DNA from 4 places in the Streptomyces sp. NPDC058239 genome. Region 1 is predicted to be linked to each of the others. Evidence: riboswitches for the same ligand, from Rfam matches in the RefSeq annotation. Region 1 holds a riboswitch; each other region holds the start of a gene.
What was found. Region 1 has a riboswitch for cyclic di-AMP ahead of ACFVYE_RS22205 (C40 family peptidase). Riboswitches for the same ligand answer to the same signal wherever they lie in the genome.
Positions count from the first base shown of each region.

Region 1 (5,469 bases):
GGTCCGCGCGGTCCGCGCCTGGGACTCCAGACTGATGAAGTCGCGGTACTGCGGCGGGATCAGACCGCGATAGGCATGCCACCACCCGGTGCCGCCACCGCCCGCCGAACCCGCCAGCGCCGCCAAGAGCGTCCGCAGCTGCGCGTCGTCCACGCCGTACGCGTCCAGCAGCCGGGTCACATCGGCCGGCCGCACCCCACTGACACCGGTCTCGATCCGGCTCACCTTCGACTGGTGCCAGCCGAGCATCCGCGCGGCGTCCCGGCTCGTCAGTCCGGACGCATGGCGCAGGCTCCGGAGCTCCTCCCCGAGCTTGCGGCGCCTCACCGCAGGGCCGTGCTGCATCTGCGGCCTCCCTCCCTCTTCTGCCGAGCGGACAGTGTGACGCCCGCATGCGGTCTTGCGTGGCAGGGTTCACCGCATTGAGCGACAGATATATGCATATCTTGGTGGATCGCCGTCACAGAGGGCAGCATCAGTGGCAATCTGGCGCGAAGCACAACCGGGACCGGTCGCGGGTCGGTCCAAGTGGGAAAGGGACGGCTCGCCATGGCAGACCATCAGGAAGCAAGCGTCACTCTGCCGAGCGATCCGGTCTCGGTCTCGTCGGCCCGGAAATATGTGGCACGGGTGCTGACCGAATGGGGTCTGGCCATCGACACGGAGTTCGCCGACAGTGTCCGACTCATCGTCTCGGAACTCGCGACCAACGCCGTCCAGCACACCTTCGGGCAGTCGCCCACCTTCACCGTGGACCTGAGGCTGGAGCGGGAGGAACAGCTGCATCTGGGTGTGACGGACAGTCACCCGCGCTGGCCCCGGCGGCTGCCCGCCGCCGTTCAGCAGGACAACGGACGCGGCATGGTGATCATTCGCTGTCTGGCCAAGGAGTGCGGGGGCCGGCTCACCGTCACCCCCACTGCCGACGGCGGCAAGACGGTCTGGATCGCGCTCCCGTGGAGCATCCCCGTGCAGGGCTGACCGACCCTTCGGTCCGCCGCCCCCCGTCTCCCGATCGCGTGATCATCCGCCCTCGCCGCCCGGCCGCTGCGCCGAGGCCGCGCGCCCGAACCCACTGCGCAACAGCGCCTGGAGTGTCGCCGCCGCGGCGCTCGCCCGGTCGCCGCGGTGCACCATCGAGATCGTCCGCCGGAACGAAGCTGGGTCCAGCCGCCGTACGGACAACGGCGTCGACGACATCGCGGCAACCATCTCCGGTACGACCGCCATTCCGATGCCCGCGCTGACCAGCGCACACACCAGCGCATAGCCGGGCGACTCGCAGACCACGGCGGGTGTCGCCCCTGCTTCGGCCAACGCCTGCTCCACCCCGCGGCGCGGTGGATGCGTCGGCGCGCTGCTGATCAGCGGCCTCCCGGCAAGTTCCGTCACCGGCAGTCTCCCGGTGCCTTCGGACAACATCTGCCCGACCGCCGTGATCAGGACCAGTTCCTCGACCAGCAGCGGTTCGGCGAACACCCCGGAGGGCCAGGCCGCTGCGGCAGCGGGCTCGTACACATGGGTCAGCGCGAGATCGACCTCGCCCGCGGCCACCGCCGCGACCCCGTCCGGCGGCTCGTACTCGGTGACCGCCAGTTCCACATCCGGGTGGGCGCGACGGAAGGCGCTCAACACCGGCGGCAACAGATGGATGCCCGCGGTGGTGAATGTGCCTACCCGGAGACGTCCGCCGGAGAGTCCGGAGAGACGGGCCAGTTCGTGACGGGCCAGGTCCATCTCGTCGAGGATCCGCCGTGCGCGTCCGACCAGCAGCTCACCGGCGGCCGTGAGGCGGGCCCCTCGGTGGTGGCGCACCAGCAGTGCGGCGCCCGCCTCCCGCTCCAGCTTGGCGATCTGCTGGGAGAGCGCGGGCGCGGTGTAGCCGAGCCGGGCGGCGGCCCGGGTGATCGATCCGGCCTCCGCGACCGCCACCAGCGCCGCGAGTCGTGTCGGGTCGTACATTAAGCGTTCCTTTTGGCAGACCCAGAATATTGCAAGTACACGCTAAAGGCTCCGCCGGGCCAGGGTGGACCCATGGACGCACAATTGATCGCCTTCATCGGGGTCGCCGCCGGAATGGTCGCGCTGCCGGGCGCGGACTTCACCGTCGTCGTACGCAACGCGCTCGCCTCCCGGTCAGCGGGGGTGGCGACCGCGCTGGGTGTTGCCGGCGGACTCCTCGTGCACACCGCGCTGGCCGTCGCCGGGCTTGCCGCTGTGCTGGTGACGCTGCCCGTACTGTTCCGCACCGTTCAGCTGCTCGGCGGGGCCTACGTCCTCTACCTCGGCATCAGCGCCCTGTACGCGGCGCGGCGGCGCACCACGGGCAGGGCGGGCGAGGCCGAGGGCGAACCAGCAGGGCAGGGAACCGTACGCGCACTGCGGCAGGGCTTCCTCACCAACGCCCTGAATCCCAAGGCGCCGGTGCTCTTCCTGAGTCTGCTGCCGCAGTTCGTTCGCGACGGGCAGCCGCCGCTCCCGAGGACCTTGCTGCTCGCAATGATCGTGGTGCTGCTTGCGCTGATCTGGTTCCCAGCCGTGGCCCTCCTGGTGGACCGGCTGGGCCGGTGGCTGCGCCGGCCGCGTGCCGCCCGCGCAATCGAGGGCGGCAGCGGGTTGGCGCTCACCGGTCTGGGGCTGGTGCTGGTGTCCGGTCCCCTGTTGCACTGAGTATCGAGCGGGTCAGCGGCGCAGACCATGGCCTGTCCGGCGGATCACGGCCGGGGGCGCGTGCCCGATCCGCCGGACAGACATCAGCGGACCCGCCCGTAGTAGACGCTCTTCGTCCAGATCTTCTCCAGCCGGACCACCGCGCCGGTCCTCGGCGAGTGCCAGATCCTGCCCTTACCGGCGTAGATCCCCACGTGGTAGATGCTGCGGCCGTAATGGAAGAAGACCAGGTCGCCGCGGTGCCTGTGCGAGGCCGAGATATGGCGGGTCTTGTTGTACTGCTGCTGGGCCGTGCGCGGGAGCTTCTTGCCCGCCTTCTTGAACGAATAGACCGTCAGACCCGAGCAGTCGAAGCGGTTGGGGCCGGTGGCCCCCCATCCGTACGGCGATCCCTTCTTCGACGCGGCGATGTTGAGTGCCTTCATCGAGAGAGTCGCTGCCTGGGCTTGCGTCGTGGCGCCAGGGGCGAGCATCGTGCCGCCGACGGCGGCCAGTGTCAGAACCGAGGCCGTGCCGGCCCGGGCGAGCAGAGACGGGACATGAACCTGCGCAGCCATGCGCAACCCTTCGTCAGCCGCCTGTGAAGGATGACCTGTCGGGTTCGGGCTGGCGAAGTTGCCCGGCCGCGCTCGGCGGCTTCACCCCAAGGGTCGATGGGTGTTCCGGTCGACCCGTTGTGCTCGGGTCCTCCACTCCTGCCGATCCACTTCTGTCGACCAGGCATCCGGACGGCGGCAGGACTCGGCGTCCGCCCGGACCGCCCCGCCGCGGTGGCGGGGGCTTGTCGTCCCAGGGATCTTGACGCACCGACTGCCGGATTTCCGAGGGGAAGCGACGATATGCGAGTCTCCTCACGAATGACCCGTTTGGGTGTGGCTGATGATTTCGAAGACCGTGCAGGTCGCTCGGACCGGTCTCGTACCAGGGGTGGAATGACGGATTCTGCTCACTGCCCTCGCGAAAAAAGCAAGTTGAGATGTCGCTCGCGCGGGGGAATCCCTACGCCGAACGAGCTAGGAATTTCGATTTGCCTGCCGGGCGTGTCGCGCAGGGGAGTTGAGCGAGGTCCGCCGGAGTCGGGGTCGGAGCGGGTTGAGCAAACTCCGTCGGAGGTGAAGACAGGGGGAGTTGGGCGGACCCGGCCGGGGCCCAAGACGCAGTGGGCCGATCAACTCGCCTGAGCGGGGGGTACGGTGACACGTCCGGCCCGCCGTTCCCCGTCCAGCACGCGCAGCGCCCGCGCCAAGGTGGCGGCGTGGATCTGCGCCTCGCCGCGCTCATGCATCAATGCGAGGGCGTCCCGCAGCGCGCTCGCCCGTGAGGCCAGTGCCTGCGCGGCGCGCAGTGCACCGTAGGTGTCGCTGCCGCGGGCCGGGTTGATCCGGCCCAGTTGGTCCAGGACTTCGAGGTAGCAGTCGATGAAATCCCCCTCGGCGCGCGTCAGTGCGGGGAGCGGCGGCAACTCCGGTGGCTGCATCGGGCGTTCACCTCGCGCTGTGCGGCGGGAGTGACGACTTCCGGTTCTCCATGATGTGGTCCACCAGACCGTACGCCTTGGCGCCCGCCGCGTCGAGGATGAGGTCGCGCTCGATGTCGGTGGTGATCTGCTCTGCGCTGCGGCCCGTGTGACGGGCCAACAGTGTGGTGATCATCTTGCGGACCCGCTCCAATTCCTGTGCCTCGATCTCCAGATCGGACGGCTGGCCCTGAACCGGCTCGGTCAGTTCGGGCTGCTGCACGACGACCCTGGCGCCGGGCAGTGCGTGCCGCCGGCCGGGAGCGCCCGCGGCGAGCAGCGCGGATGCGCAGGAACCGGCCTGGCCGAGGCAGTAGGTCTCCACCTCGCAGGTGAGGTACTGCATCGTGTCGTAGATCGCGGACATGGCTCCGAACGAGCCGCCGGGGGAGTTGATGTAGAGCGAGACGGGCCGGTCCGGGGCGTCGTACTCCAGATACATGAACTGGGCGATCAGATCGGTGGCCGCGGTGTCGTCGACCGGGGTGCCGAGGAAGACGATCCGTTCGGCGAGCAGCTTGGAGTACGGATCGAGGGTGCGGATCCCGTTGGTCGTGCGCTCGGTGAACTCGGGCAGCACGTGACGGGCGGCGGGGCGGAACAACATGGCGTTGCCTTTCCTCCGGGGCTGTACGGGGCTCTGCACAAGCATCTGTAAAAAATGTACAGGACGTACAGAAGGTTGTGATGGAGGCATGATCCTAGTGATCCACAAAAGCCCCAGTTCAGAGGCTGTTTTGGCTGTTCGCTGAGGGCGGATATCTCACAATCTCTAGACGTCTTGCTCGTCAGGCTGCTTCGTCTTCACTGAAACCGAGTAGAGAAGTGAGGTGGTCCGAGGCGGCGCGGAGGTCCTCGGGGCTCGGGTGGACGTACATCCGCTTGGTGAAGTTGGCGTTGGCATGCCCGGCCCATGCGGCGAGGACGACGTCCGGCACGCCGTTGACGGCAAGAAACGTGAGGCACCAGCGACGTGCGTCGTAGAGCTGGACCTTCCGCAGCTTCAGCTTCCGCTGCAGGGAGTACGGGGCCTCACGGAGGTCTCGAGTCGTGAGCGGCTGGCCGAGGGCCACGATGAGTCACGCCTGGTCGACCACCGCCTGAAAGTGACCGAGGCATCTGAAAGTGGCAGCGCACCCCGCAGGTAACGTCACCCATTGAGGTGATTTCTGGCACTCGCGTTGCGGCCCCTTTCAGAGCCGAGCCGTCCGGCCTGCGTCCGCGGGCTCCGCATAGCGGTGGAGGCACGGAGCCCGAGACGGCGACGAGTTGCCCCGCCGCTG
Region 1 is NZ_JBHVWS010000020.1:116,316-121,784, forward strand. Features, by position in the region: gene ACFVYE_RS22185 (helix-turn-helix domain-containing protein) at 1-345, opposite strand, end outside; gene ACFVYE_RS22190 (ATP-binding protein) at 550-981, shown strand; gene ACFVYE_RS22195 (LysR family transcriptional regulator) at 1,024-1,962, opposite strand; gene ACFVYE_RS22200 (LysE family translocator) at 2,035-2,670, shown strand; gene ACFVYE_RS22205 (C40 family peptidase) at 2,754-3,227, opposite strand; cyclic di-AMP (ydaO/yuaA leader) riboswitch at 3,231-3,403, opposite strand; gene ACFVYE_RS22210 (hypothetical protein) at 3,839-4,147, opposite strand; gene ACFVYE_RS22215 (ATP-dependent Clp protease proteolytic subunit) at 4,155-4,790, opposite strand; gene ACFVYE_RS22220 (hypothetical protein) at 4,975-5,259, opposite strand.

Region 2 (5,469 bases), on a different contig from region 1:
CGGCGGCCAGCTCGGGGTCCGTACCGAGGCGCTCGGTCATCTCCTTCATGACGCCGTTCGCCTCCAGCGTGCCGATCGCGGAAGCGGCACGCGGACACGTCAGGTAGTACGTCGTCGGGAACGGCGTACCGTCCTCCAGCCGGGGCTGCGTCTCGACCACGTCCGGGTTGCCGCACGGGCAGCGGTGCGCGATCGCGCGCAGCCCGCGCGGCGGGCGGCCCAGCTGCTGCTGGAACGCGGCGATGTCCGCCTCGGTGGGCGCGGTGGACTCGGTCTGCGGAGGGGGGGTTTCCATGCCTGCCTAGGTTCTGATCGGGCTGCTCGAACTGCGGTTCTGCAGATGGATGAAGAGAGTCAGTCGCGGTCGGCGCTGTCGACGCCGTCCCAGAGATTGGAGTGCCACGGCCGACCGGACTCGTCCGTCTTGCCGTTGCGCTCCTTGACCGCGTCGGGGTCGATCACCGTGTAACCGGTCTCCCCGGGGAGAAGGTAGTGCAGGTGCTTGCGGGCCAGCTGCCTGATGTACGCATCGTCCTGGAGGCGCGCCTTCTCGTCGCGCAGCTCCTCGGTGCGGGCCGCGGCCTCCTGCGCCATACGCTCCTGTTCGGCGATCTCGTCCCGCTGCGACACGTACTGCCGCATCGGGTACGCGAGGGCGACCACCAGGGAACAGACGACGAGAGCGAGGAAGGCCGCCCGGCCGGTGAGCCGGGAGCGGCGGGCCTGACGGCGGCTCTGCGACCGGTAGACGCGGGCGGCGGTCTGCTCGCCGAGCAGCCGCAGCCGGGTCGCGGTGGAGAACCGGTCCCGGTCCTTCGCGGCCATGTCTCCGCCTCCCCATTACGCACGTCCGTCCCCGCACACGGTACGGGACCGAGTGCGGGGACGGACGGAGGCCGGGGACTTCTGCCCTCGAAGGGCCGGTGCTCAGCCCTTGAAGCGCGGGAACGCCGAGCGGCCCGCGTACACCGCGGCGTCGTCGAGGATCTCCTCGATGCGCAGCAGCTGGTTGTACTTGGCGACGCGGTCCGAGCGGGCCGGGGCGCCGGTCTTGATCTGACCGCAGTTCACCGCGACGGCGAGGTCGGCGATGGTGACGTCCTCGGTCTCGCCGGAGCGGTGGGACATCATGCACTTGAAGCCGTTGCGCTGGGCCAGCTCGACGGCGTCCAGGGTCTCGGTCAGCGAACCGATCTGGTTGACCTTGACGAGCAGGGCGTTGGCGGAGCCCTCCTCGATGCCGCGGGCCAGACGCTCCGGGTTGGTGACGAACAGGTCGTCGCCGACGATCTGCACCTTGGCGCCGAGCTTCTGGGTGATGACGTTCCAGCCGGCCCAGTCGTCCTCGTACAGCGGGTCCTCGATGGAGACCAGCGGGTACGCGGAGACGAGCTCCTCGTAGTACTCGGTCATCTCGGCGGCCGAGCGGGACTTGCCCTCGAACTCGTACTTGCCGTCCTTGTAGAACTCGGACGCGGCGACGTCGAGCGCGAGCGCGATGTCCTTGCCCGGGGCGTAGCCGGCTTCCTTGATGGCCTCGAGGATGAGGTCGAGGGCGGCGCGGTTCGACTCCAGGTTCGGCGCGAAGCCGCCCTCGTCGCCGAGACCGGTCGAAAGACCCTTGGTCTTCAGGACCTTCTTCAGCGTGTGGTAGACCTCGGCGCCCCAGCGCAGGGCCTCGGAGAAGGACTCCGCGCCGATCGGGGCGATCATGAACTCCTGGATGTCCACGTTGGAGTCGGCGTGCGACCCACCGTTGAGGATGTTCATCATCGGGACGGGCAGCAGGTGCGCGTTCGGGCCACCGAGGTAGCGGAACAGCGGCAGGTCCGAGGCCTCGGAGGCGGCGTGGGCGACGGCCAGCGAGACGCCGAGGATGGCGTTGGCGCCGAGCGAACCCTTGTTCTCGGTGGCGTCCAGGTCGAACATCGCCTGGTCGATCAGCCGCTGCTCGGTCGCGTCGTAGCCGACGAGCTCCGGGCCGATCTGCTCGATCACGGCGAGGACGGCCTTCTCGACGCCCTTGCCCTGGTAACGGTTGGGGTCACCGTCGCGAAGCTCAATGGCCTCGAACGCACCGGTGGAGGCGCCGGACGGCACAGCAGCACGACCCGTGCTGCCGTCGTCGAGGCCAACCTCGACCTCGACCGTGGGGTTCCCCCGGGAGTCGAGGATTTCCCGGGCTACGACGACGTCGATGGACGGCACGAGGCATCTCCTTCTGGGATATGACACTGATTGTGCAGGGTCACTTTGGCCTTGCGACAAGAGCCTAACCGGCCCGGCCCGCTCAGCCGGACGACCGCCCGCCCCCTGGGACGAAAAAGGACCCAAGAACGCACATTGCCTGACAAACGGTCAGAATTTTACTGGTCAGTAACTACAACAGTTGAACGATCACCCATAGTCGGCGTCCCTGTTCGACAGACGACACAGAGGTGACGCGTCACGCGGAAACCCCGGCCCGGCGCATACGGGGGATTGCGCGCCGGGCCGGGGTGCTCAGGGGGAGAGCCCGGACTACTTCGTCAGGTGGAGCTGCTGACCCGGGTAGATCAGGTCGGCGTCCTTGACGATGTCCTTGTTCAGCTCGAACAGCTGCTGCCAGCCGCCCTTGACCTTGTGGTCGGCGGCGATCTCGCTCAGGGAGTCGCCGGCGGCGACCTTGTACTCGCCGTCGCCCCTCTTGACCTTCTCGCCGGTCGGGGTGGTGACGGTCTTCTTCGACTCGGCCTGCGGGGCGGCGGAGCGGTCCGAGCGGGAGGCGGCCGGGGCCTCGGTGCGCTCGGCCTTCTCCGGCTGGGCCTGCTTCGGCGCGGCCGGGGTGCTCTTCTGCTCGGTGGCGTTGGAGCTGGAGGTGGAGTTCGAGGAGGAGCCGGCGTCGACGCCCGGGTCGACACCGTCATTGGTCAGGTTGCCGGCACCGGCGCAGCCCCAGGCACCCGGCCCCTGCATGTCGAGGAGCTTCTCGGCGACGGTGATCTGCTGAGCCTTGGTGGCCAGGTCGGCACGGGGGGCGTACTGCGTACCACCGGCGGCCGCCCAGCTGGACTGCGAGAACTGCAGACCGCCGTAGTAGCCGTTGCCGGTGTTGATGGACCAGTTGCCACCGGACTCGCACTGGGCGACGGCGTCCCAGGTGGCGACGGAGGCGGCGGAGGCGCCGGTCGCGCCCATCAGCGGTACGGCGACAGCGGTACCGGCGACACCGGCGAGCGTGGCGATACGGACGGCCTTGGACGGGCGGCGGTGCTTGCCCTTGCTGGAAAACAGCATGGAACTTCTCCTCACCGACGCCTACGAGGTGAGCTGTCGGGTTCGGGCCAAGTGAGTTGCCCGGTCGCACGTCCTAGCACGCGACTTCACCCCAAGCCGGTCCTGATGCGTCTCTCGACGATCGGGCCCGGCGCTTACCTGGGTCCCCCGCTCCTGCCTACGGCGCTTTACGCGTCTGTTCCCTTCGACCGACGGCAGGATTCGGCGTGACGGTCGACGGGGCCCGCGGTGCGAGCGGTTCCGACCGTAAACATACGCAACCCTCACATTCAAAGACGGACACATCGGACAATCTTCCCCTACTTGCATCTGAGGAACCGTCGTTTTCGCAGGTGGGGGCGGTGCGGAAGGGTTCCCCAGGCGCGACACGCCAGTTGACGCAAAGAGACCCATGTCTCACTTACACATAAGCGGACATAGGTCCCTGAACTACCCCAGTTTTCGAGGCTCTTTTAACCGATTTTCAGACTGTCCTCACTCGGCCTTCACATCGAGATCGAGGCTCTGGCCAGGGAGGATGAGGTCCGGATCGGAGCCGACGGCATCCTTGTTGGCCTCATAGAGCGCGGGCCAGCCACCGGCAACCTTCTGTGCGTCAGCAATCGCCCAGAGGTTGTCGCCGGGGTGCACGGTGTACGTACCGTCGGCGGCCGAAGCGCCCGCGTCGCGCGCGTCGGCGTCACCGCGGGAGGCATGGCGGCCCGACTCGCGGTCGGCGCCGTTCGCGTCCTGACTCGCTTCGGGAGCCGGTGCGCCACGGTGCTTGCCACCGACACCATCGGATGAATCGGATGAGCCGGATGAATCGGGCATCTTGGTGGACGGAGTGGCCGACGCGGTGGCGGAAGGCTTCGCGGACGTCTTGGCCTTGCCGGCCGACTTGTCGGCGCTCTTCGAACCCTTCGAGCCGCCCGTAGCGTCCGAGGCGCTGTCCGACGGCGTGGCGTCATCGGACGGGGCCGCCGACGCACCGTCAGCCTCCTCCGCGCTCTGCGTCGGCTCGGAGGAGGGCGCGGACCCCGGGTCGACACCCGGCAGCGTCCCGTCCACCGCGAGGCCGGAGATGACCGCACAGCTGGGCCACGCCTGCGGGCCCTTGTCGTCCAGGACCTTCTGGGCCACGGCTATCTGCTGCGCGCGGCTGGCGAGGTCGGCACGCGGGGCGTACGCCTCGCCGCCGTACGACTTCCAGGTCTCCTGCGAGAACTGCAGCCCGCCGTAGAAGCCGTTGCCGAGGTCGGCGCTCCACATGCCGCCGCTCTCGCACTCCGCCACCCGGTCCCAGGTCGTGGCCTCGGCCGCGTGCGCACCGGCCGCGCCGAGCAGCGGGATGGCGATGGCCGATCCGGTCACGCCCGCGGCGACGACGATGGCGGGTGCCTGACGAGGGCGACGGTGTCTGCCGTTCGCGGAGCCCATGGGGTTGCCTTCCGTGTGACTGACGAGTGACTGGTGAGTCGAACGGTGAACCTAGCGGGACTCGAACGTGTGTCACAAGTCGATGCAGCGCAGATCACGTGAAAGTCACAGAGTTGACGAAGTGTCACTTTGCGTCGGGGCGGACCCCGGCGCGAACTCCACAGGCAGAGTGCGCAGTCCACGCATGATGAGCCCACCACGCCACCGCAAATCGGTAGGTTCCACCGCAAGCCGCAGATCCGGAAGGCGCCTCATGAGCGTCGCGAGCGCGGTCTGTCCCTCCAGTCGGGCGAGCGGTGCTCCCAGGCAGTAGTGGATGCCGTGCCCGTATCCGAGGTGCTGATTGTCACGCCGTGCGAGGTCGAGCGTGTCGGGGTCCTCGAAGCGCTCCGGGTCGCGGTCGGCTGCGGCGAGTACGACGAGTACGGGGTCGCCGGCCGCGATGTCCTGCCCGCCGAGCGTCAGCGGCTCGGTGGCGAACCGCCAGGTCGCCAGCTCCACCGGGCCGTCGTACCGCAGCAGTTCCTCGATCCCGGTCTCCAGCAGATCGCTCTCCTGCGCGTCGAGGGAGTGCTGCAGCCGCTCGCGCTGCGCGGGGTTGCGCAGCAGGGCGTACACCCCGTTGCCGATGAGGTTGACCGTCGTCTCGAAGCCGGCGAAGAGCAGGATGAAGGCCATGGCCGCGGCCTCGTTCTCGGTGAGGTGCTCGCCGTGGTCGCTGGCCCGGATCAGCCCCGAGATCAGGTCGTCCCCCGGGTTCTCCCGCTTGCGGTG
Region 2 is NZ_JBHVWS010000006.1:97,037-102,505, forward strand. Features, by position in the region: gene ACFVYE_RS10420 (DUF501 domain-containing protein) at 1-295, opposite strand, end outside; gene ACFVYE_RS10425 (septum formation initiator family protein) at 355-825, opposite strand; gene eno (phosphopyruvate hydratase) at 928-2,208, opposite strand; gene ACFVYE_RS10435 (transglycosylase family protein) at 2,521-3,276, opposite strand; cyclic di-AMP (ydaO/yuaA leader) riboswitch at 3,280-3,451, opposite strand; gene ACFVYE_RS10440 (transglycosylase family protein) at 3,751-4,695, opposite strand; gene ACFVYE_RS10445 (cytochrome P450) at 4,801-5,469, opposite strand, start outside.
Region 2: another riboswitch for cyclic di-AMP. It lies ahead of ACFVYE_RS10435 (transglycosylase family protein); the one in region 1 lies ahead of ACFVYE_RS22205 (C40 family peptidase).

Region 3 (5,469 bases), on a different contig from region 1:
GAGTGGCCAGCGCCCTGGCCCGTTCCGCGTCACGCCGCGCCACCGCGTCCACAATGGCCCCGTGCTCGGCCCAGGAGTCCACCGGGCGGGCGGGCTGCTCGACCGTGTACATCCAGGCGATCTTGTGCCGGAGCTGGGTGAGCAGCGCGATCAGGCCGGGACTGCCGCAGGCCTGCGCCAACGTCTCGTGGAACCAGCCGCCCAGTGAGCGCAGGTCCTCCCCCTCGCCCCGCCGGGCCCGCTCCTGGCCGAGCCTGACCAGACCGCGCAATACCTTGAGATGCGCCTCGGTGCGGCGCTGCGCGGCGCGCGCGGCACCCAGCGGCTCCAGCAGCATCCGGACCTCCAGGAGGTCGGCGGCCTCCTCCTCGGTGGGCTCGGCGACACAGGCGCCCGCGTGCCGGCGGGTGACCACGAAGCCCTCGGACTCCAGGGTGCGCAGCGCTTCCCGTACCGGAACACGGGAGACTCCGTAACGGCGCGCCAGCAACTCCTCGGTGAGCCGGCTGCCGCGTTCGAAGACGCCGGAGACGATGTCGTCACGGATTGCCGTGCATACCGAATGCGCCGGAATGCGCATGTTCGAACCTCCGCCTTAATCCCCGCGAAACGCGGCCGACCGACGCCTGTTCTGAGACTCTATTGCAATGCAGCCGCATTTCCGATGCCGGGTGGAAATTCATGAATATCTTTTGGCCACAGGACGGGTTCGGGAAGCAGGTACTGCGGGCGGGCGCGGAGGCCGGGCACGGCGAAGGCCCCGGCGTGCCGCCGGGGCCTTCGAAGGGTTGCTGCGGGTGGAGCGTCGGTCAGACGCTGACGCCGTGGGCGCGCAGGTACGCGACGGGGTCCATGTCGGAGCCGTACGACGGCGTGGTCCGGGCCTCGAAGTGGAGGTGCGGACCGGTCGAGTTGCCGGTCGAGCCGGAAAGGCCGATCTGCTGGCCCGCGCCGACGCTCTGGCCGACGGAGACACCGATCGAGGAGAGGTGGCCGTACTGCGTGTACGTGCCGTCCGTCATCCGGAGCACGATGTTGTTGCCGTACGCGCCTCCCCAGCCGGCCTCGACGACCGTACCGGCGCCGACGGCGACGACGGAGCTGCCGGACGCGGCGTGGAAGTCGATGCCCGAGTGGCTGCCGGAGGACCAGAGCGAGCCGCTGGACTTGTAGCCGGTGGTGACGTACGAACCGGCGACCGGGAGCTGGAAGTACCCCAGGCGGGTGCGCTCGGCGGACCGGGCGGCGCGGGCCTTCTCGGCACGCGCCTCGGCCGCACGCTTCGCGTCGGCCTTGGCCTTCGCCTCGGCCTTCTTCTTGGCTTCGGCCTTCTTCTTGGCCTCGGCCTTCCGCTGGGCCTCCGCCTTCGCCTTCGCCGCGACATCGGCCTGGTGCTTCTGCGCGTCGGCCTGGGCATCGATCTGGTCGGCGAGGGCGCCCTCGATGGCGATGACCTGGTTCAGACCGGTCTCGCTGACGGAGGAGTGCGCGGCGAGGGCCGGAGAGGCCATGCCGCCTATGACGCCGGTGGTGGCCAGAGCGGCGACGCCGGCGATCTTCGCGCTGCTGCGCGTCAGTCGGCTCGGGGCACGATGCTTCCCGGTGGCACGGGTGAACGCCATGAAGTGGCTGATCCTTTCCTTCCTTCTCGCCTACCGGGTTAGCTGACGGGTTCGGAGCAGGAAGGTCTCCTACGGACGCCCCGGCCTCATCCGGGCTCAGGCATCCGATTCACCCCAGGGACTGCATGGGTCCCCGGCTCCCCAGGCTCGCGCCTGACGGGGACTCGGCGATGACTGCCCGGTATGTCGCGGTTGCGGCATACGAGTGACGGGCAGCCCAGCCGACGCTAAGCGGGGTCACTTGCATTCACCAAACGGACAGGCCGTTTTGTAGCGCATCCCACAGGGCAGACAGGCAACCTCCCCATCAAAACGGACAAAAAGGAAGACTCCGGCGAGATTTTGCTCACAGGAGTCTTCCTTCTGTCCCGATATGCAGTCATATGGTGGGTCGGTAGGCCGCCCGTTGCCTTCGGTGCTCGGTCGTACGTGAAGGTCGACCGGTGGACTGTCACACGCAACGGGCCGGCCGGGCGGGGGTCGCCCGCCTCGGCCCGGCCGGTCGTCCGGTGTCCACGACGGGTACGCCCGTCAGCCGGCGACCACCGACACCTCTCCGATGCCCAGGGCCCGGACCGGCTCCTCGATCTGTGATGCGTCACCGACGAGGATCGTGACCAGCCTGTCGTCCGGGAAGGCGTTGACCACCGCAGCAGTCGCCTCGACCGTGCCGGTCTCCGCGAGCCGGGCGTACAACTGTGCCTGGTAGTCGTCCGGCAGGTGCTGCTCGACCTGGTCTGCGAGGGTGCCCGCAACCGAGGCCGCCGTCTCGAACTTCAGCGGCGCGACACCCACGAGGTTCTGCACGGCCGTCTCACGCTCTTCATCCGTCAGCCCCTCGGCCGCCAGAGTCCGCAGGACCGTCCACAGGTCCTTCAGCGCCGGTCCCGTGGACTCCGTGTCCACCGATCCGCTGATGGCGAGCATCGCGGCACCGGTCGCCCCCGAGGCCGAATCCGGGGCCGACGACCGCAGCACCTGGGCGAAGGCCCGTACGCCGTAGGTGTAGCCCTTCTCCTCGCGCAGCACACGGTCCAGCCGGGAGGTGAGCGTGCCGCCCAGGCAGTACGTGCCCAGCACCTGGGCCGGCCACACGCTGTCGTGCCGGTCGGCGCCGATCCGGCCGATCAGCAGCTGCGTCTGCACCGCGCCCGGACGGTCGACGATCACCACTCGGCCGGTGTCGTCGGCGGTGATCGGCGGGGCGGGACGAGGCTCCGCGGTGTCTCCCGACCAGTCGCCGAGGGTGTCGGCGAGCAGGGCGTCCAGGTCGATGCCGGTGAGGTCACCGACGACCACGGCGGTCGCCGTGGACGGCCGGACGTGGGCGTCGAAGAAGGCGCGCACGGCCGCCGAGTCGATCCGCTCCACCGTCTCCTCGGTGCCCTGGCGCGGGCGCGACATCCGCGCTGCGGCCGGGAAGAGCTCCTTGGAGAGCTGCTTGGCGGCGCGCCGGGCCGGGTTGGCCTGCTCGTGCGGGATCTCATCGAGCCGGTTGCGTACCAGCCGTTCGATCTCGCTGTCGGCGAAGGCGGGCGCCCGCAGCGCCTCGGCGACCAGCGCGAGCGCCTTGGCCAGCCGCGAGGCCGGGACCTCCAGAGAGACCCGGACACCGGGGTGGTCGGCGTGCGCGTCGAGGGTGGCGCCGCAGCGCTCCAGCTCCGCGGCGAACTCCTCGGCGGTGTGCTTGTCGGTGCCCTCGGACAGCGCCCGCGACATGATCGTGGCCACGCCGTCGAGGCCCTCGGGCTCGGCGTCCAGCGGGGCGTCGAGGAAGATCTCGACTGCCACGACCTGCTGGCCGGGGCGGTGGCAGCGCAGCACCGTGAGGCCGTTGGGCAGGGCGCCGCGCTCCGGCGCAGGGAAGGCCCAGGGGCGGGCGAGGCCGGGGGCCGGCTGCGGGTGGTACTGCATCGAAACTCCAGTCGCGGCAGCGTCGGTCACTTGTCCGCTCCTTCGTGCGCGTCGGTGTCGTCGGCGCCGTCGGCGCCGGTCTCGGTGTCCGCTGCTTCTGCGGGCTCGGCCGATTCGACCGGCTCGTAGACCAGCACCGCCCGGTTGTCGGGGCGCAGCTGGGCCTCGGCGACCGCCTGGACCTCTGCCGCGGTGACATCGAGTACCCGCTGTACGGCGGTCAGGGCGAGCTGCGGGTCGCCGAACAGCACGGCGAACCGGCAGAGTTCGTCGGCGCGGCCCGCGACCGTACCGAGCCGGTCCAACCACTCGCGCTCCAACTGGGCCTGCGCACGTTCCATTTCCTCGGGCGTGGGGCCCTCGGCGGCGAACCGGGCAAGCTCCTCGTCGACCGCTGCCTCGATCTGCGGCACCTCTACGCCGCCGGACGTCTTGACGTCCAGCCAGCCGAGCGAGGGCGCACCGGCCAGCCGCAGCAGCCCGAAGCCGGCCGCCACGGCCGTGCGGTCACGGCGGACCAGGCGGTTGTGCAGCCGCGACGACTCGCCGCCGCCGAGCACGGTCAGCGCGAGGTCGGCCGCGTCACATTCACGGGTGCCGTCGTGCGGCAGCCGGTAGGCGGCCATCAGCGCCCGCGCCGGAACCTCCTCGTGCACCTCTTCGCGCAGCTGCTCGCCGATGGTCTCGGGGAGCGTGCCGTCGCGCGGCGGCTGCTTGCCGTCGTGGGACGGGATGGAGCCGAAGTACTTCTCGATCCAGGCGAGGGTCTGCTCGGGGTCGATGTCGCCGACGACCGAGAGCACCGCGTTGTTGGGCGCGTAGTACGTACGGAAGAAGGCGCGGGCGTCCTCGAGGGTCGCGGCGTCCAGGTCCGCCATCGAGCCGATCGGCGTGTGGTGGTACGGGTGGCCCTCGGGGTAGGCCAGTGCTGTCAGCTTCTCGAACGCCGTGCCGTAGGGAACGTTGTCGTAGCGCTGGCGGCGCTCGTTCTTGACGACGTCGCGCTGGTTCTCCATGGACTCCTCGTCGAGCGCGGCGAGCAGCGAGCCCATCCGGTCGGCCTCGAGCCAGAGAGCCAGCTCCAGCTGGTGCGTGGGCATGGTCTCGAAGTAGTTGGTGCGCTCGAAGCTGGTGGTCCCGTTGAGCGAACCGCCGGCTCCCTGCACCAGCTCGAAGTGTCCGTTCCCCTTGACCTGGCCGGAGCCCTGGAACATCAGGTGCTCGAAGAGGTGAGCCAGACCGGTACGTCCCTTGACCTCGTGGCGCGAGCCGACGTCGTACCAGAGGCAGACCGCGGCGACCGGGGTCAGATGGTCCTCGGAGAGCACCACGCGCAGGCCGTTGGCCAGACGGTGCTCGGTCGCTGTCAAGCCGCCGGAGCCGGCCTGGGCTGTGGCCGTGTGACCCATGGGCATGTACGTCCCTTCGATCGCGATACTGGATTTCCTGCGAGACCTGCCACTGTAAGCAAGCGCAGAGACACCTGGCGAAGTTCCCATACCGCGGAAGTTCGCGTGAAAGAGGGGCGCATCCCCCGCGGGATGGGGCGTGAAACCACCTCGGCAGGGGTCGGGAACGGCTCTTGGGACGGGTCGAGGTCGGCGATGTCAGCGCGGCGGTCCACAATGGTCCGCGTCAGAACCTGAGGTTGCCCGAACAGAATCCGTGAAGGAGTCGCAGCAGCGATGGCCCGCCGCAGCACGAAGACCCCGCCGCCGGACGACTTCGAGGAGAAGATCCTCGACATCGACGTCGTCGACGAAATGCAGGGCTCCTTCCTTGAGTACGCGTACTCGGTGATCTACTCACGGGCCCTGCCGGACGCCCGTGACGGCATGAAGCCGGTGCACCGCCGCATCGTGTACCAGATGAACGAGATGGGCCTGCGCCCCGACCGCGGCTATGTGAAGTGCGCCCGTGTCGTCGGCGAGGT
Region 3 is NZ_JBHVWS010000055.1:28,539-34,007, reverse strand. Features, by position in the region: gene ACFVYE_RS38070 (GntR family transcriptional regulator) at 1-580, opposite strand, end outside; gene ACFVYE_RS38065 (M23 family metallopeptidase) at 810-1,622, opposite strand; cyclic di-AMP (ydaO/yuaA leader) riboswitch at 1,636-1,802, opposite strand; gene ACFVYE_RS38060 (M16 family metallopeptidase) at 2,154-3,536, opposite strand; gene ACFVYE_RS38055 (M16 family metallopeptidase) at 3,563-4,951, opposite strand; gene ACFVYE_RS38050 (DNA topoisomerase (ATP-hydrolyzing) subunit A) at 5,222-5,469, shown strand, end outside.
Region 3: another riboswitch for cyclic di-AMP. It lies ahead of ACFVYE_RS38065 (M23 family metallopeptidase); the one in region 1 lies ahead of ACFVYE_RS22205 (C40 family peptidase).

Region 4 (5,469 bases), on a different contig from region 1:
TCGTCGCCCGTACCCGGCTCCGGGCCGCCGGATCGTCATCGGTGTGCCGGAAGTCGGCCGTGGCCACGAGCCGGTACGTGCCGGGGGTCACCTCTGCTCCTGGTCCGATGGAGAATTCCACTGTGCGGCTCTGCCGGGGCGGAATCGTGACGGACCGTTGGCCGGGCAGAGCGCCGGGCGTGGTGTTGTCGAGCAGATGGTGGGCTTCGAGGCGCACCTGCGCCTGCGGCACTGCGTGCCCGGTCGGGTTGGTGACCACCACCCGGACGGTGTTGGCGCGAGCCGGGTCGAGCGTGCGCGGGGCATCGACGGTGAGCCGGACTTCGGTGGGACTGGTCAGGATCTGCAGTTCCGCAAGTGCCGGCCTGGCCGATGGTGCACCGCTGAAGCGGACCCAGCGGTAACGGGTGGCATCGTCGACGGGCAGGGTCAGCCAGTCGCGGGTCGGCGTCCACTGGACGGTGGCCAGGGTGTGACAGCCGACGTCCGGTCCGTCGGTGCAGCCCTGGACGGTCCCGCCCACCAGCGAGGCCAGATCGGCGGAGGAGTTACTGCGTGGGAGCAGCCTGAGACCGGCGAGCCGTTCCGCGCCGTCGGCGCCGAGGTCGAGCCCGGCTGCGGCTCCCGCGGTGCTCGCGACGAACGCGGTGTCCGGGTCGTCGTCGAACGCGCTCGCAGCGCCGCTCGGTCCGAAGGCTGTACCGCCGGCCGGGCGCGCCGCGGGATCGACGACTTCGGGCAGCCCGGGCGGATTGCCGATCCTGTCGGCGAGGACCTCGTAATCGAGGTAGCCGGCCAGTCGGGGGCTGCCCCATGCGGTGGAGGCGAGTATCTGCAGCGGGCGGCGCAGATAGTTGAGCGGATACGCCTCGGGCATGGTGTAGGCGTTGTCGCCCCACTGGGCCATGTGAAGCTTCCGCTGCCACCGGACCAGTTCTTCAGCGGCGGGACGACGGACGGAGCATTGTCCGGCTGCGCCACGGGGGGTTCGACCGCACCCGCGCTCCCGGTAACCGGGGCTCCGGCAGCGATGCAGGCGCCAACGGCGGGCAGCCAGACGGCTCGTGGCAGGCGTGTGCGACGCATTCCCCAACCTCCGACGTAGTGGCATAGACCACTGAGCTGGGAGGGGACTCTACTGCGCACATCCGGGCCGCACCAGGGTTCGCACACGGAATAGATCCGATCAATAGTCCAGGCCTGTCGCTGCTCGCGACCAGGAACCGTATGCGTGTTTGCGCCTGTTCCAGAAGAGAGGCCACTGATCCCATTCGGGCGCCGGCTCGCCCTCCACCTCTTCCACCAACAGATCGGACGTATAACGGGGGTCCTGGGCGGCTCCCTCAGCCGTTCGGCCGCGCCGAGGCGCCTGGGCTTCATCGAGGCCAGGCGCGAACGGATGGCACCCGCAGCCCCCTCGGACACCGGTACAGACGTGATCCGGCGGTTGAACCGCCCCGCCGGCCGCGTACGAGACCCAGCAGGCCACTGCTACGGCCCAGGGCCCGGTGCGCGCCCACCCTCAAGTCCCGGATCACTAGGATCTCTTGCGTGAGTAGAGCATTCAGCGGCTGGACAGAGCAAGCGTTCGAGCTGCTTCTGCAGTTGGAGGGTATGCCCTCGCAAGAAGCTCGCGAGAAGCGCAGAAAGGACCGGGAGCGTCTCGTACGGCAGCCCATGATCGCGTTGCTGAACGATGTGGCCGACGCGGACCAGGCCTACGAAGACTTCTCCGTCTGGGGGTTCCGCAAGGACCCGTGGTGGTGGCAGCACCAAGTGGCGGTGATCCGGATCGCACGCAACGTCGAGATCGGTCTCCGCTTCGACCTCGACGGGCTCCGGATCAAGGGCGGCTGGACCTACCCGGACCCTGGGCAGGTCCCGTTGTTCCGCACGGCCGTTGCCGCGCAAGGCAGTGGCCCCGAGCTGGTGCGCGCCATCGAGGCACTGGGGGCTCAGGGGTACGGGATCACCGGGGACACCATGAAGCGCATGCCGCGCGGCCATGACGCCGGTCATCCCCGTGCCGACCTGCTCCGGTACCGCTCGGTCTCCGCTGCCCGTCCCCTCGGCGGGGACTGCGCACAGCACACGTCGGCGTTGGTCGACGCCGTGCTCGAAGCGGCGGAGGAGTTGGAGCCCCTGCTCTCCTGGCTCGCGGGCCATGTGACCGTTCCTGGCACCCGCCGACGCCCCACATGACGTTGCCTTCGTATGCCGTCCACGCGGGTGGGCAGCCGAAAGGCGGTCCCTGACCGGCGGGTGCGGTCCCTTCCGAGGAGCCTGTTCGGCCCCTCGCCACCCGTCGGTCCTGAACCGCCATCGGCGCTGCTGTGCGTCAGTAGGCCCCGAACACGTTGTCGATGGAGCCGTACTTGTCGGCGGCGTAGTTGCACGCTGCGGTGATGTTGGCGACCGGGTCGTAGCTGTCCAACGGCGTACCGGGCACGTGGTAGGCACGGAACGTCGGGTCGATGATCTGCAGGAGCCCCTTGGACGGCGTGCCCTTGGCGGCGTTCGAGTCCCAGTTGTTGATGGCCAGGGGGTTGCCCGAGGACTCGCGCAGGACGTTGCGGTGGATTCCGTCGTAGCTGCCGGGGATGCCGTGTTTGGCCATGACGGCCAGCGACTCCTTGATCCAGCCGTCCAGATTGTTCGTGTACGTCGCGGGCTTCGCGGCCGGTGCGGCAGTGGCGGAAGTTTTGGACTCGGCCTGGGCGCCGATCGTCAGCTTGATGCCCGGCCGAAGCACTGCAGGATTGTCGCCGATGATCTCTCGATTGTCCTCGTACAGCTTCTGCCAGCCACCGCTGAGCGAATGCACCCGCGCGATCTTGGAAAGGGTGTCGCCCGCGGCCACGGAATAGATGATGGGCGCGGCCTTCTGTGCGGCCTTTTCCTTGACGGTCGACACCGCAGCCTTTTCGGCGGCGACGGGCTGCGCCGGCGCTGCCGAGGCGAAGCCGGCACCGATCAGCGGAAGCACGAGAGCGGCTCCGCCCGTGGTCGCGGCGATGAGACCGCGGGTCAGCGAAGTGGACTTACGACGACGGTGGTTACCCGTTGCAGACATAGCGAATTCCTCTCCGTCGCCTACGAGGTGAGCTGTCGGGTTCAGACTGGAGATGTCTGGCCGCACGCGAATGCGGCTTCACCCCGAGCCGTTCCGGATACCGGATCGGCGGCTTACCTGGGTCCCCCGTTCCTGCCATACATGAGTGGTCGGATTGTCGGACGGCGGCAGGATTCGGCGTTCCGTCCGGATTGACGGTGACCGTAGGCGAGAAACATCGAAAGGAACAAGCTCCTATTTTTGGATCACAATTCATTTACAAGATCGAATCGTGGAATTGGCAGTAATCCACCTCACACCGCGAAGCAAAATTTCCCGCCACAGAAGGGAACCGGGCAGCACGCAACGGCGTCCCGAACTCTTGACGTGACTCACGCCACAGGTTTTCCAAAAGGGACAATTCAGGCAGTACTCAAGGGTCGCAACTCTCCCCAAATGCCCCTTTGCGAACCAAGAGATCACTTCTAAGCAAATCGCCCATACTGGAACATTTGCATGCGATCCGGATACTTCTCGGGCCGATCGCACCCGCCAGGGCTCCATGCCCTCCGGCCTCCCGGCGAAGCGGCCCGCAGGCCGCTCGTCACACTCCCCCGCACGAGATCAAGGCTTTGCCTTTCGTCCAACGGGTCGTTATCGTGTCCAACGGCTCTGTTGTCTCCGATAGAGGTGGACGTTGCGCATCTGAGGTTCGCGATCATCGCGCCGTACGGCTTCAGCCGTACGCCCGTCACGCAGTGGCAGTGTTCAGTCCTGCCCGTGACCCCGCGTGGATGCGACCTCGGTGCATGAGCCGTCCCTCGATCTTTCGGGCCGCCGCACCTCCCTCTCGGTTCGGTCGCTGCGTGGTGCTCGCATACGAAGCCCCCATTCACCGCGCTTGCGACTGCGAGGATCACCATGGCAACACCCACCGCCCCCAGCGCCTCTCTCACCTGCTCCGCCCTGTCCTTCCAGTGGCCGGACGGCACGACCGTCTTCGACGAGCTCTCCCTCAGCATCGGCCGCGGCCGCACCGGTCTCGTCGGGACCAACGGCGCGGGCAAGTCGACACTGCTGCGACTGCTGGCCGGCCAACTGCGCCCGTCCCAGGGCTCGGTGACCGTCGGTGGCAGCCTCGCCCACCTCCCTCAGAACATCACCCTCGACACGACGCTGCGTGTGGACGAGGCCCTGGGCATCGCCGGACGACGCAATGCGCTGCGCGCCATCGAAGCCGGGGATGTGGACGAGAAACACTTCGAGACGATCGGCGACGACTGGGACGTCGAGGAACGAGCCCTCGCGACACTGGGGTCACTCGGACTCGGCGATGTCGAACTGGACCGCACCGTGGGCCGGATGTCCGGCGGGGAGACCGTTCTGCTGCGGCTGGCCGCACTGCTGCTGGAGCGTCCCGACGTTCTCCTCCTGGACGAACCGACCAACAACCTCGATGTGTTCGCCCGCCGCAGGCTCTACGAGGCCGTCGACTCCTGGCGCTCCGGTGTCCTCGTCGTGGTGAGCCACGACCTCGAACTGCTGGAGCGCGTGGACCGCATCGCCGAACTGCGCTCCGGATCCGTGAACTGGTACGGAGGCGGCTGGTCCGCCTACGAAGAAGCCCTGGCCACCGAACAGGAAGCCGCCGGGCGGATGTTGCGGGCCGCCGAGGCCGACGTACGCCGGCAGAAGCGCGAGCTGGAGGAGACCCATGTGAAGCTGGCGCGCCGCCAGCGGCACGGCAGGAAGATCGAGGCCGAGCGGCGGCTCCCGAAGATCCTCGCCGGCGCGCGGAAGCGGTCCGCCCAGGAGTCGGCGGGCAAGCTTCGCGGCCTCCAGGAGGACCGGCTGAGTGAGGCGCGCGAGCGCCGCGAAGAGGCCGCGGACGCGATTCGCAGCGACGCCGAGATCCGGGTGAGCCTTCCCCACACCGCCGTTCCCACCGGACGCACCGTGCTGAGCCTGCACGAACTGCGTCCCCGGTTCGGCCGGCTGCACGAGGGCAACCTCCATGTGCACGGACCCGAACGGATCGCGCTCGTCGGACGCAACGGCGCCGGCAAGACGACACTGCTGCGCACCCTCACCGGCGAGCTGGCTCCGCTGTCCGGCGAGGCCAGGACGTTCGTACCGCTGCGGTTCCTTCCCCAGCGGCTGGATGTGCTGGACGAGGAGCTGAGCGTCGCGGCGAACGTCGCCCGCATGGCTCCCGGGGTCACCGACAACCACATCCGCTCCCAGCTCGCGCGCTTCCTGTTCCAGGGGAAACGCGCGGAACAGCCGGCGGGCACCCTCTCGGGCGGGGAACGCTTCCGTGCCGCGCTCGCGGCGACGATGCTCGCCGCACCGGCCCCACAGCTGCTGATGCTGGACGAGCCGACCAACAATCTCGACATCGCCAGCGTGCGGCAGCT
Region 4 is NZ_JBHVWS010000009.1:61,910-67,378, forward strand. Features, by position in the region: gene ACFVYE_RS13430 (hypothetical protein) at 1-907, opposite strand, end outside; gene ACFVYE_RS13435 (DUF2461 family protein) at 1,552-2,202, shown strand; gene ACFVYE_RS13440 (transglycosylase SLT domain-containing protein) at 2,339-3,073, opposite strand; cyclic di-AMP (ydaO/yuaA leader) riboswitch at 3,078-3,263, opposite strand; partial or broken gene ACFVYE_RS13445 (ATP-binding cassette domain-containing protein) at 3,974-4,588, shown strand; partial or broken gene ACFVYE_RS13450 (ATP-binding cassette domain-containing protein) at 4,709-5,450, shown strand.
Region 4: another riboswitch for cyclic di-AMP. It lies ahead of ACFVYE_RS13440 (transglycosylase SLT domain-containing protein); the one in region 1 lies ahead of ACFVYE_RS22205 (C40 family peptidase).